Regions from separate parts of the Paenibacillus sp. FSL R10-2782 genome, predicted to be linked through region 3. Evidence: riboswitches for the same ligand, from Rfam matches in the RefSeq annotation. Region 3 holds a riboswitch; each other region holds the start of a gene.

Region 1 (4,714 bases), 230 kb from region 3:
CATGCTGCGGGAGAATGCAAATTTGAATGGAGAATCGTTCAGTGGCAAAATGAGCAAGCTTGGCTCCGAGTACGCGAAGTGGTATGCGCGACTACGTGTGCTTCCGCCTGAACTGACAGACGCGATCGACCACGGGTATGTGTATGTTCACGATTTGGACCAATATGCGCTCGGAACTACGAACTGTATCTTTATTCCTTTTGGTCGCCTGCTGCGAGATGGCTTTAATACAGGCAACGGCTCTGTGCGCACCCCGCAAACTATTATGTCTGCTATGGCACTGGTGGCTATCATATTCCAGTCTCAGCAAAACAGCCAATTTGGAGGTGTCTCTGCCAATAAAATAGATTGGGACCTTGCTCCTTACGTGGCCCGGTCCTTCCGCAAGCATCTGCGCAAGGGATTGCGCCTGTTCGGAGAAGAAATAGAATCGGCGATGCCTGATGACGAATTACATATAGCCAACAGTCTATTACATGAGGTCTGCCCTCGTTCATACGCATTCGCACGTGAAGAAACGGAGACGGAGACCCGCCAGGCCGCTGAATCCCTTATTCATAACCTGAATACCATGAGCAGTCGGGCAGGTGGACAAATTCCGTTCACCTCACTGAATTACGGAATGTGTACTTCTGCTGAGGGGCGACTTGTTACACTGTCATTGCTGGAGGCCACTATCCGTGGCTTGGGCAGCGGGGAAACCCCTATTTTCCCACAGCATATTTTCCAATGCAAACAGGGAATTAATCAGTCCGAAGGCGATATCAACTATGACTTGTTCCTGCGGGCGGTTGAGTGCTCCAGCAAACGTATGTATCCCAATTTCGTTAATGTGGATGCTACCTTCAACCTGCCCTATTACCGCGCAGATGATCCGGATACCATTATTGCGACGATGGGCTGCCGTACCCGCACCATTGCTGACCGTTTCGGCAGAAACCGTCAAAGCGGCAAGGGTAATCTCTCATTCAATACGATTAATCTGGTGCGTCTTGGCATTGAATACGGTATTTGCACAGGCAAGCGCAAGGTACCTGACCGGGATGGCTTTGATACCAGACTGGAAGAGGTTATGCGCATTGCCGTGGATGGACTGATCCATCGCTACCATATACAGACCAACCAGCCGGCAAAAGCCTCAGACTTTATGATGCGCGAAGGGGTATGGGAAGGCGGAGAAGAGCTGGAGCCGGATGAACAGGTGGGAAGCGTACTAAAGCACGGTACGCTTTCTATGGGGTTCATCGGGTTAGCTGAGTGCATGAAGGCACTGTACGGCAAACACCACGGGGAGGATGACGCTGTATACCGCGAGGCGGAGCGAATCATAGCTTCCATGCGTGTCTACTGCGACCGGATGAGTGAATTGCATAACCTTAATATTACGCTGTTCGCTACGCCTGCCGAGGGTCTATCCGGCAAATTCACGTTGCTGGATCAGCGTGATTTCGGAGTCATTCCCGGTGTGAATGACCGTGAATACTACACGAATTCTTTTCATATTCCCGTGTACTATACGCTTCCGGCTGCCCGTAAAATCAGCCTCGAAGCCCCATTTCATAATCTGTGCAACGCTGGTGCGATTTCGTACATAGAGCTGGATGGTAATGCGCGGAATAACCCGGAGGCGTTTCTTAAAATTGTACAATACGCGCTCCATCAAAACATTGGGTACTTCTCCATCAATCATCCGGTAGACCGCTGCACAGAATGCGGCTACGAGGGCATTATCGGGACAAGCTGTCCCCAATGCGGTGCTGATGAAGAACATACGCATTTTCAGCGTTTGCGCCGGGTAACGGGATATCTGACAGGTGATTATACCGTTCGCTTCAACGCCGCGAAACAGGCTGAGGTGCGTGACCGGGTGAAGCATCGGTGAATTTGTGCGGCTACATTCCAGAATCTCTGAACGAAGGGCATGGCCTGCGTACCGTCGTATTCATTAGCGGTTGCCGCCATGCCTGCCCCGGCTGCTTCAATCCCTCGTCATGGAGCTTCCGCGCAGGTGAACCGTTCACACCTGAACGGCAGCAGGAAGTCATCCGTGACATCGCAGATAATCCACTGCTGGACGGGTTAACCCTTTGCGGCGGAGATCCTTTTTTCTCAGCAGCGGAATGCTCGCAGTTTGTGCGCAATTTCCGCGCAACCTGCCCGGACCGAACCGTGTGGGCCTATACGGGCTTTTGCTATGAGGAGCTGCTTACGGATCAGGCACGCCGGGAGCTGGCGCTGCTGTGTGATGTGATTGTGGACGGTCGTTTTGTAGAACAGCAAAAGGATCTGACCCTTCCCTTCCGGGGAAGCCGCAATCAACGACTGGTGGATGTGAAAGCCAGCATTCAGGCAGGATCTATAGTTACATTAGCCTAAGGCGATGTTATACTCGCATAAGCTGTTATGCCCTAAGACAAGTCCATTCCCTATGGGGAGGGCTTGTCTTTTTTGTGTGTAATGGAGAAGGCCTGTACTTCAAGATGCTTCAGATCGGGGACACCAATAGCGTACTGATGATCAGAACGCTTTTAATAAACCTTGAATCAGCTTCCATGAACTTAATCATTTCATTACAGGTTCAAACGGAGTTTCTATTGCGTATCCCGCAAGTTTCACTTATGATGGTGAACAAGTATACGAGTGCATAAATATTCGTCATACCACAATCGCATAGCTTGGAGATAGGTGCCTGTTCTATTCAGTTCAGGCTTAAAAGGGAAGCCGGTGCAAGTCCGGCGCGGTCCCGCCACTGTAAACGGGGAATTTTCAGCTGTTGGTACACCCACTGGTCCAAAGACCGGGAAGGAGCGCTGAAAGTCATGATCCGTAAGTCAGGAGACCTGCCTATTTTAACAACATCGCAAGTACCTACGGGAGATAGGGAGGTGTTAAGAGCAGTCGCCGAATTTTTATTTTTAAATAACGGAGACATTCTTTCCCATACTCATTTTTACACCCGGGGAGGAATGTCTTTTTTTGTACGCAAAAATAAACTGGCTACCAGCCTAGGAGGAAAAGTACATGTCATTTACTCAAGTGCCTGAATTGCCTGGCCTGACCAGCAGTAGTCTGGGATATCCGCGTATCGGCGGAAACCGGGAATGGAAAAAAGCACTGGAACGCTTCTGGAACGGCAGCATCGATGAGAGCGAGCTGCATACCGAGATGAAACGATTGCGGCTGGAGCATCTGAGCAAGCAGCGTGACAAGGGAATTGATCGAATTCCGGTCGGAGACTTTACCTATTATGATCACATGCTTGATACATCCGTGATGTTCGGTCTGGTGCCGGAACGGTTCAACTATCGTCCCGACGGACCTGTTCCCCTATCCATCTATTTCGGGATAGCCCGTGGACAAAAGGGTGCCACCGCCAGTGAAATGACCAAATGGCTGAATACCAACTATCACTACATCGTGCCCGAATTGGCCAATGCAACCCCGGTGTTCACCGAGAATAAGCCGTTGCAGGCTTATCGTGAAGCGAAACAGGAACTGAGCATTGAGGGTAAGCCCGTCATGATCGGTCCTTATTCGTTCGTTGCTCTGTCCAAAGGCTATGACCGCAAGGATTTGGCCGCCATCGTGAGAAGTTTCCTGCCACTGTACACCCGCGTCCTGTCTGAGCTGGCTGCGGAAGGCGTTCAGTGGGTGCAGGTGGATGAGCCTGTCCTGACCACCTCATTCCCGGCAGAGGATTTGGACATTATTCAGGAGGCCTATGAGGCTTTGGCCCAAGCGGCTCCATCCTTAAATATCGTGCTGCAAACCTACTTTGGCAGTCTGGATCATTATGAGCGCCTGTCCACGCTCCCGGTACAGGGAATAGGTCTTGATTTTGTGCATGATGATGGCGAAAACCTTCAGCAGGTACTCCGCCATGGCTTCCCCGCAGGGAAAACACTAGCCGCTGGGGTCATTGATGGGCGTAATATATGGCGCTCCGATCTGAACGTCGTGGCGGCGCTGCTTGGGCAACTGGCGGAGCAAACAACTGCTGCGCAGCTCATCGTGCAGCCATCATGCAGTCTGCTGCATGTGCCAGTCAGTCTGGAAGCCGAACACAAGCTGGACCGGGAGCTGATGCAAGCGCTGGCCTTTGCTGATGAAAAGCTGGAAGAAATCGCAGCTTTGACCGCTGCGCTTGGCAAACGCGAACCCTCGGCACTTGCCAAGCTTGGGCAGAGTGCGGACGCGGTAGCCCGCTTCAACAGCTCAGCGGCACGAGTACAGACCGCTGCCGATATGGCGGCTCTACTGGCGAAAGAGCCGCAGTCACGCAGCGTTCCCTTCGCTGAGCGTCGTGTGATCCAGCAGGACAAGCTGAAGCTGCCTCCATTGCCTACGACGACGATTGGCAGCTTTCCGCAAACCGCCGAGGTTCGCAAAGCCCGTCTGCATTATCGCAAAGGGGAGTGGTCTGCTGAGCAGTATCGGACGTTCATTCAGCAGCAAATCAAGGAGTGGATTGATATTCAGGAGGACATTGGCATTGATGTGCTCGTACATGGGGAATTTGAGCGGACAGACATGGTTGAATTTTTTGGCGAAAAGCTGAAAGGCTTTGCCTTTACACAAAACGGGTGGGTGCAGTCCTACGGCTCCCGGTGTGTTAAACCTCCGATTATATACGGAGACGTGTCGTTCGATCAACCCATGACCGTGGAAGAAACGGCCTTCGCCCAATCGTTGACCTCCAAGCCAGTCAAAGGAA
Region 2 (4,714 bases), 1.7 Mb from region 3:
AATTACGTGCTGGCACGGGCGCCGGGGACGTGGAGCGCATCGGCCATTCAACAGGCGCTTGGACAGCGCGGGATTCTTATACGGAGCTGTGCCATGTACCCGGGGCTAACGACGAGCCATTTTCGAATTGCGGTCAAGGACGCGGAAGCCAACGGTATGCTACTGTCTGTATTGGGTGAAGTGCTGGAGGAGGAACGGCGGCGTGACAGTTAGCTTGATCATGATGGCTGCATATCTTCTGGACAGGCTGATCGGCGATCCGAGGTGGTTGCCACATCCGGTCATCGGCATGGGACATGCCATTTCTGCCTTGGAAAAGGCGATTCGCCGCCGGGTTCACAGTGACCGTGGTTTGAAACGCGCTGGCTTGCTGCTGCCACTAATTGTGGTGGGCGGCTCCTTCGCGCTTGCCTGGGCGCTACTGCGCTGGCTTGCCTGGATTCATCCGTGGCTGTCTATCGGCGCGGAAATGGTGCTGATCGCCACCACGATTGCTTCCAAAGGACTAAAGGACGCGGGAATGGCAGTCTATCGGGAATTGAAGGCGGGTGACCTGCCTGTGGCACGCCGGGAGCTGGGGATGATCGTCGGGCGGGATACGCAGCAGCTTGATGAGCCTGAGATTGTACGCGGTACCGTCGAAACAGTGGCTGAAAATATCGTGGACGCGATTATTTCCCCGCTTTTTTATGCCCTGATCGGGGGAGCACCCTTAGCGCTGGCTTATCGTGCCGTGAATACCCTCGATTCCATGGTTGGCTACAAAAATGAAAAGTATCTGCATTTGGGCTGGGCCTCGGCACGTCTGGATGATGTCGCTAATTACATCCCGGCACGCCTGACAGCGGGGATGCTGGTAGTAGTGGCGTGGATTTATCGGCATGATGCTGGACGTAGCTGGCGTACGGTAAGGCGAGATGCGCGGCTGCATCCCAGTCCGAACAGTGGCTTTCCAGAATCAGCAGTTGCGGGTGCGTTGGGAATTCGCCTCGGGGGCTATAATGTATATCATGGCGTGCGCTCCTTCCGTGCATATATGGGAGAGCAGGTACGACCGACGGAGCCGGATGATATCCGACATACGATCCGGCTGATGTTTGCCGTGTCCAGCATGTTTGCGGGATTGTGTCTGTTCGTGTCCGCCGGATGCTATGCATTGGGGTGGACGCAGTGATGAAGCGTGACGCACCGAACACTGGGAATAGAGCAGGAAGTGAGATGACCTTGAAGCATGATTTTACAGAACATCCGCCATGGGATTTGGAGCTTGTGCTGGTACGTCACGGCACAACCTTATGGAACAGGGAACGTCGATATCTGGGGCACTCCGATCTGGGCTTGCTACCGGGAGCAGAGCAGGAATTAGAGCCTTTGCGGGAAAAATTACAGAGATATTCCTTTGCCCGAATCTATTGCAGTGACTTGATACGTTGTCGTCAGACCTTGCAGATCATTTTGCCAGAATCGGAACTGAAACCAGATAATATGTCTGCTTGGTCTGCCATCATGGAGCCACGTCTGAGAGAGCTTCATTTTGGGGAATGGGATGGAAAAACGTATGACATGCTCAAGGATGAGGCGTTGTACCGCGCGTGGATTAATGAGCCGCAAAGGGTTACGCCGCCGGGTGGAGAGCCCTGGAAAGACTTTGTGAACCGCCTTGGTGAATTTCTAGGCTCTTTGTATGAGTGGCCTAAAATGATGGATGTTCAGAAAACAGAATTGTCTGATGCTCCGCCTTCCGTTCTGGTCGTTACGCATGGGGGAGTGATTCGTCAGTTGGCTTGTATGCTGGTACCGGGGCATGATTTTTGGAGCCTGAATCCGAAGCCGGGAGCGGCCATTACGATTCAGTTGAGGTTGGCGCAAAAGCTGCTTGAAGATTTAACCACTACCCGTTCTACAACATCGCATCTGGATTTGGCTACAGGGCACAAATTCACCGGATGGCTGGTCGAGCAGACATGATGTTTATAGCTCTTCTCCGCATTCGCTACTCTTGAAAAACCGGGATAAACTAACTACCTATATACTTCTCATGGTCACAGACATAGGGCAGGTTAACAGGCGGTTTGGGTTGTAAGCCAGTCTTTTTTAACCTATAATCATCAAGTAAAAGAACGGCTTGACCAGCACTACATCAAATATCCAGCAGACGAGGTCGGCGCAGTGGGATGAACCCCTCGGGTTCTTTCCGGTGCGCTGTTAAAAGGGAAGTCGGTGTAAATCCGGCGCGGTCCCGCCACTGTAAATGGAAAATTGCCAGCCCGCTCTGCTTTATGTGCCACAAGCTTATGAAGGAGCAGCAGGCTGTCGCATGTTTCTGTAAGTCAGGATACCTGCCCGTCTGCCTGTCACCATAGTCCTTCGAGGAAAGGATGACGTGTTCGCAGTGACTGTCCATGCGGAAGAAACTGCCGCCTGCGTACGATCTGCGCTAACGTGACCCCTGTGTCCTTATCTGAGGATGCAGGGGTTTTTTGAAAGGAAAAGAAGGCTGGATTTTGCAGATATCGGATGATGTTCAAGTGACGCTCTTAAAAGAATTTATATGGAGGGGTGTAAATCATGGCAGGGAATAGAATAAAGGTCTGGACTACAGGCTTATTGGCTCTGGTCTTGGCGGTTGTGCTGAGTGCATGTGGAGCTAACGGAAAGAACGCTGAAAATAAAGGGGATCAAGCCTCACAGCAACCGGGACAGACGGCAACCGCTCAGGAGCCTCCGGGCAAAACGGTCTACCCGCTGACCATTAAGGATGCGACCGGGCAGGAGTTTACATTCAAAAAAGCGCCGGACAAAATCGTTTCCGTCTCTCCGGCTGAAACCGAGGCGCTGTTCGCCATCGGACTGGATAAGGAAATTGTCGGTGTATCGGACTATTCGGATTACCCGGAAGCAGCTACGAAGAAGCCCAAAGTGGGCGGCATAATGAAGCCGAATGAAGAGGCGATCATTGCTGCGAATCCGGAAGTCGTTTTTGCAGGGATATCACTCAGTGAGCAGGCGACAACCAAGCTGCGTGACCTGGGAATTATGATTTTTAAAACCGAGCCGAAAACGGTTGAAGATGTCATGGCTAACATCGAACTATATGGGAAAATTACCGATCATCAGAAAGAAGCGAGAGCGGTAACCGACAAGATGAGAGCCGATGTAGCGGAAGTGAAAAACGGTGTTAAAAATATCGGTAAAGGGCAAAAGCTGAGAGTCTACGTCGAATTTTCACCCGGCTGGACGGTCGGCAAGGGCGAGTTTATGGACGAGCTGATTTCTTTGGCGGGCGGCGAAAATGTGGCTGCAACGCAAAAAGGCTGGTATCAGATCAGTGAGGAAAATATTATAGCGGCCAATCCGGACGTCATTTTATACAGCAAAAATGTCAAGGACGACAAAACAGGCCAGACACTGGGCGATATCATCAAAGCCCGTAGTGGGTGGGATCAAATATCAGCTGTTCGTCTCAACCGGGTGTTTGCCGTGGATGATAATTTGATCAGTCGTCCGGGTCCGCGCGTAACGGAAGGTCTCAAGGAAGTGGCCAAGGGCGTGTATCCTGAAATTTTCAAATGAATCGTAGGCTGATCGGCTTTGGAGGGGCAGGCCTCGCCTTATTGCTGCTGACGCTGCTGCTCTGTCTCGGCATCGGCTCGGCCAAGCTTCCCGTCAGCCAAATCGCGGGTATTCTGGCCAACCATCTGCCGTGGTTAGGTGAGACGGTCACACCGGATTGGAATACATCCACAGAGCAGATTATTTTGAAGGTCAGACTGCCGCGTGTGTTACTGGGTATGCTGGTAGGCGCAGCGCTTGCGCTGGCGGGAGCTGGATTTCAGGGTGTGCTGCGCAATCCGCTGGCTGATCCGTACACGCTGGGGGTATCCTCGGGGGCTTCGGTAGGGGCAGCGGTACTGATTTATTGGGGGCTTCAATTTTCGTTTGTAGGCGTATGGACACTGCCGCTGGTGGCATTTACGACCGGAATGCTGACGTTGTGGATGGTGCTGACGCTGGCGAGGGAAGGCGGCAAAATTCCGACGCAGAGCCTCATTTTATCGGGCGTGGTGATGCAGTCTTTTCTGGGAGCGGTCGTTTCCTTTCTGACAGCTATGTCGAAGGAGACAGTCAATGAAATATTGTACTGGACGATGGGAAGCCTCAGTCTGCGCGGCTGGTCATATACGGGCATTCTTTTACCTTATGTGATCATTGGACTGGTGTTTCTATGGAACCGGGCACGAGTACTGAATATTCTGGCTTTGGGTGAACGTCAGGCAGCTCATATAGGGGTTCATGTAGATGCAACGAAGCTATCCGTTCTCATCGTATCCACGCTGCTGACAGCCGCGGCAGTCTCGGTATGTGGAGTGATTGGCTTTGTAGGACTCGTTGTACCGCATATCATCCGTCTGGTGACGGGTCCTGACTATCGGATGATCGTTCCGTTATCTGCGCTGGGCGGGGCTATTTTTATGGCTTGGGCCGATACTGCGGCGCGTACATTGCTGGCTCCGACGGAAATTCCGCTTGGTGTCATGACAGCCTTTGTCGGTGCTCCGTTCTTCGCATATCTCTTGTACCGGAACAAGAAGCTGCGCAGGGGGGGATTGCTGTGAAGGAGCTAGGTGGACCACAAAAGCTGCGGGTCCGTGCCTTGGAGATTACCAGTCTGAGTCGTGATTTCGGTGAGTTCCATGCGTTAAAAAATATTAGC
Region 3 (4,714 bases):
CATGAGGGGCAACCCATGGAGCCAGAAGCCCGAGCAGTCCAATCAGGCCCAGCAGCACTCCTCCTGTCAGTAAGCTCCCTTGGAAGGACAGCCGCATGTTTTTCATTTTCAACTTCCTCCCCTAATGCAAACGCAGCCTGGGATCTACAGCAGCCTGGACCACATCTACCAAACACTGAACACCTACGATTAAAAATGCAGCAAAAATAACATACCCCTGAATCACCGGATAATCCCTCTGCGTAATCGCATCTATAAAATACTTGCCCAAGCCCGGCCATGAAAAAATCGTCTCTACGATAACATTGCCCGCCAGCATAAAAGACAGATTCGTGCCTAACAGCGTGATGATTGGCAAAATCGCATGCTTGAATATCTCAAAAAATAGAATATGGGTGCGAGAAAAGCCTCTGGCCTTCGCCGCCTTCACAAAATTCCGGTCACCCAGCTCCAGCATTTGGGCACGCAGCACACGGGCTTGCACAGCCCCCAAACCTGCCCCAAGGGTCAGCGCTGGCAGTACCAAATGAGTCCAATCTTCCCGACCCATGGACGGGAGCCAGCCCAAACAGACAGAGAACAGGTAAATCAGCAGAAAGCCAAGCCAAAAAGAGGGAATGGACGATCCCAGCAGTGCAAACAGCCTTCCCAGACGATCCAGCCAACCGCTGGATTTTACCGAGGCAGCCAGTCCCATTCCAAGAGTCAGGACCGTCATGACAACAAAGCCCGCCGAAGCCAGCTCCACAGTAGCGGGCAGTCTGTTCCACAGTTCGGTTAGCACCGACTCCTTGGATACATAGGAGGTGCCCCAGTGCCCTGTGAACACATCCCGCAGCCAGTTCACATACTGAATATGGAGCGGCTCGCTCAAGCCCAGCTCCTTCCGCAGCGCCGTCAACGCCTCCTCAGAGGCAGGCACATTATGCGCGGTGAGCAGAATGGTAGCAGGGTCGCCGGGAGCCAGCCTCATCAGCACAAACGTCAGCGTGGATACAACAAACACAATGATGATCAACTGCGCCACACGTTCCAGGATAAAACGAATCATAGGGTATGCAGCCCGTTATTCCGCAATATCGGATTGCGCCGTAATGTAGTAATACTCAATCGGATGCGGCGTGAAGCCCTTTACCCCTTTTTTCGCCCCAAATACATTGTCCGGATGAACAATGAACGACTGCGGCAAATCCGTATTAATGATATCCAGCGCTTGCAGTGTCACAGCATTACGTTGCGCTGTATCCTTCGCCAGCTTCAAGCTGCCAAGAAGGTTCTCCAGCGGTTTGGAACTATAACGGCTTACATTGGCTTCGCTTTTAGAGGAATAAAACATGTCCATAAAATATTGCGGCTCCCCCGTATGGGCAGTCAGCATACTGTACATGGCAAAATCCCAATCGTTTTTGGTTAGCGCGTCGTCGATATTTTCCACCTTGCGGATCTTCACCTGGATGCCCTCTTTCAGCAGCTGGCTCTGAATCACCTCAGCCATGACCGAAAGCTCTGGACGCTGAGGGAAGGTCAGCAACGTAACCTCGAACGGCTTGCCTTGCTTGGTCCATGTACCTTGGGCATCCTTTTGCCAGCCGTCTTTTGTCAACAACTGCTCCGCCGTGCCGTCCAGCGCTTTACGTTCCACCTTGCCGAAGGGGAGAATGCTCGGGAATGGGCTGCTTGCCTCCGTACCATAGCCTCTCATGATCGCACTCACAATGGATGCACGCGGTATCAGGCTGTCCACTACTTTGCGGTTAACGGCATCCTTGAACACAGGCGACTCCATGTTATACACGATCATATGGGTGCGCAAAGAGGGAGCCGACAGCACTTGCAGCTTATCGTTCTTTTTCAATACCTCCGCGTTATCCACCGGAATATCGGTCGCTACATCTACTTCGCCGGATTGCAGCGCCAGCAGGCTCGAATTGCCATCCGTGATGAACTTCATCGTTGCTTCAGCCAGCCGGGCCTTCTCGCCCCAATATCCGTCATAACGTTCTACGACCAGTGATTGATCCTTGTTGAACGCTTTAATTTTAAAAGCACCTGTCATCGCAGGGTAGCTCTGCTCATCCTTCATGGACGCTACATCCAGTACAATCGTGGATGGATCAGCCAGATTGGATACCAGCGCTGCATTCGGCTGGTTTGTCGTGATTTTCAACGCCAGCGGACCAGCTACATCAATGGACTTCACGTCCAGCAAATCCTTTGCCAGATGGCTTTTCTCGATGGATCGCAGCAGAGAAGCTTTTACTTTTTCCGCATCCATACTCTTTCCATCATGAAAGGTGACCTTATCCCGCAAGCTGAACGTCCAAACTGTGGGACTGTCCTGCTTCCATTCCTTGGCCAGCCAAGCCACTGGCTCCAGCTTTTCATTCAAACGGATAAGTGTCTCGCCTGCACCAGAACGCATAACATCCCAGCTATTATCGCCATGCGGGTCAACACCTGACGGCTTCCACGTATACGCCATCACCAGCTTTTTGTCCGTTTTGGCTTGTTGTGTCGATGCATTCTCACCCTTACCGGAGCTTTCCACCGTTTTATTGGTTGTGGAGCATCCCGCCAGAGCCATAACTGCCAGTAGCAGCAGCACCCCTGTACCTACGAACCATGAAGGCTTTTTACGATTGCTTATCATCTTATTTATCCCCCTCTGTCTTGTCATTCGCAAATATCTTGTCATTCACAAATACCTAGCGCAAAAAAAGCATCCCCGACCGCTTGATCAGCAGTCAGAAATGCTTTCATTATCAAATGCCAAAGCTCACCTCAAAGCCACCCCTCAAGCATAGAAGGGAACGGATCGGTTTCAGACATTCTGTATGCAGCACGCCCAACCACCTCCCCAGCATCCCGTGGGTCTGACAGTGATGTTAAAACAGGCAGGTCTCCTGACTTCAGGCTTATCTCTCAGGCCTTCCCGGTTCCTCACAGTTCCAGTGGCTGTTCTGAAAGCTCCAGCATACCCCTGCTGATGCCTGTATACAGTGGCGGGTCCGTGTCGGAATCTACCGAACTTCCCTTTTAAGTGAACACGCACTCTCTACATAGTCTCAACGAAACCCTGTGTATAGAGTAGTCCGGCTCACACCTGTTTTCTTCCTTTATTCGTTTATATTACGATTTAGAACTATCTTATTTTGTTGTTACAGGCTTGTCAACAAATGTCGTATAATAATTCAAATTTTAATGATACAGCGGGGAGCAAAGCTATGACTTTGCGTTGCAAGGCTGTCAATAAATGTCGTATATATCCGACTAATGGACCCTTGCTAGTACAAAAATATAGATAAATATATTCATATATACCATTAAAAGGTTGATATAGTTTGTAAGCTCACTTATGCTATCTATGGATTTACAAATATTTCAAGGAGGCAATTTGTTATGAAGGTAAAGTTTCTTCCTCAAGCAATTCTGGCTACAACGTTATTCATCTCGTGGGGAATCGTTAGTCCAGCAATCTCCCATGCTGAGAAAGAAGAAAAAATCCCTGACCAAATGTTAGCAGGTACAATCATCCAATTTGATGAGAACAATAACATGGTTGTATTAGAAAAAGGAACTCCTGTGCCTGAACCACAAAAATCTCTAGCTGCTATTGCCCCACTCACTGCTGAACAACAAATTGAGCTAGATAAAGAAGAAGCACTGATTAAAGAAATCAAAGAAGAAGCTAAATCACTGCCGGTATATCATATTGATAACCCTGCGCCTCAGCCTGGTCTAAAAGTAATTTATGATGGTGAAGGTTATATCAAAGATATTATCTTGCCTGATCAAAAGGAAAATGCGATTACTACTAATAATGTTTCACTTCAGGCATTACCACGCGGAACACGCAAAGCACCAGGGTCTTATACATACGGGGCACATAATAATGAAATCGTCATTACCGGAACATCGAGCGGCAAGGTCCAAGGCACAGGAAGAGGAACAAACTTTACGGACTCTACAGGTGAAAATTCCAATTCACTAAAAAGAGGCGACTGTGCAACAAAAGGGGCTATCGATAATCCAGAGTTTGGAACAAAAATTTCTGTAAGAAATATTGATAACAATAATGTCCATGATTTCACTAAGGCTGACAATGGAAGTCTGCCGGATGCTGTTATTGATATTTGGAAAACTGGTGTGCAGGATTTAGGCTTGACATGGAGCTCGTCTCTCTCATTTTCGGGAAGATATTTTTATTCGTTCTAATATCTTCATATCGAAAGAAGGATAGGGCCTACGTCCTATCCTTTTCCCTATTTAAATTGTCAATATTCAATCATTAAATCCCTCGTCTTAGAAAGGATGTATCCCTTTGAAAACAAGCGACATTCGCTTAATTATAATTTCCTTGCTCGTTCCAGCTCTATTATCTGCCTGCTCTCCACCTTCTACTCCAGCAGCAGAATCAAATCCATCGAAACAAATCCAATCAGGCGAAAAGTCAGCTCCACTCGAACAAGGCCAATATCTATCCATGACCTATACTGAATATGTGAATGGGAAAAATACAGATAAAGGTATGGTTATGCGGGTCATGACGTATGATTTGAGCAGCAAAAAAATGACCAAGCTGGCCGATGTTCCTTATACCTCTCAATATCCACTTTCTGTAGTGTCATTACCTGATCACAAGATTTACTACTCTGCTGATGTTGATAACAAGGGAGATCAATTATTTTCGTTCGATTTGAATTCAAAAAAAACC

Evidence for each region. A riboswitch is a leader RNA that binds a small molecule or an ion and turns the genes downstream of it on or off. The one in region 3 is predicted to bind cobalamin.
Region 1: another riboswitch for cobalamin. It lies ahead of metE (5-methyltetrahydropteroyltriglutamate--homocysteine S-methyltransferase); the one in region 3 lies ahead of NST83_RS24595 (ABC transporter substrate-binding protein).
Region 2: another riboswitch for cobalamin. It lies ahead of NST83_RS06725 (cobalamin-binding protein); the one in region 3 lies ahead of NST83_RS24595 (ABC transporter substrate-binding protein).

What each region holds. Positions count from the first base shown of each region.
Region 1 is NZ_CP151951.1:5,174,910-5,179,623, forward strand. Features, by position in the region: gene NST83_RS23590 (anaerobic ribonucleoside triphosphate reductase) at 1-1,882, shown strand, start outside; gene nrdG (anaerobic ribonucleoside-triphosphate reductase activating protein) at 1,879-2,376, shown strand; cobalamin riboswitch at 2,667-2,863, shown strand; gene NST83_RS23600 (hypothetical protein) at 2,820-3,044, shown strand; gene metE (5-methyltetrahydropteroyltriglutamate--homocysteine S-methyltransferase) at 3,022-4,714, shown strand, end outside.
Region 2 is NZ_CP151951.1:1,454,319-1,459,032, forward strand. Features, by position in the region: gene cobD (threonine-phosphate decarboxylase CobD) at 1-213, shown strand, start outside; gene cbiB (adenosylcobinamide-phosphate synthase CbiB) at 203-1,174, shown strand; gene NST83_RS06720 (histidine phosphatase family protein) at 1,219-1,968, shown strand; cobalamin riboswitch at 2,169-2,362, shown strand; gene NST83_RS06725 (cobalamin-binding protein) at 2,569-3,573, shown strand; gene NST83_RS06730 (iron ABC transporter permease) at 3,570-4,616, shown strand; gene NST83_RS06735 (ABC transporter ATP-binding protein) at 4,613-4,714, shown strand, end outside.
Region 3 is NZ_CP151951.1:5,403,097-5,407,810, forward strand. Features, by position in the region: gene nikC (nickel transporter permease) at 1-106, opposite strand, end outside; gene nikB (nickel ABC transporter permease) at 122-1,051, opposite strand; gene NST83_RS24595 (ABC transporter substrate-binding protein) at 1,067-2,650, opposite strand; cobalamin riboswitch at 2,876-3,069, opposite strand; gene NST83_RS24600 (hypothetical protein) at 3,400-4,215, shown strand; gene NST83_RS24605 (hypothetical protein) at 4,322-4,714, shown strand, end outside.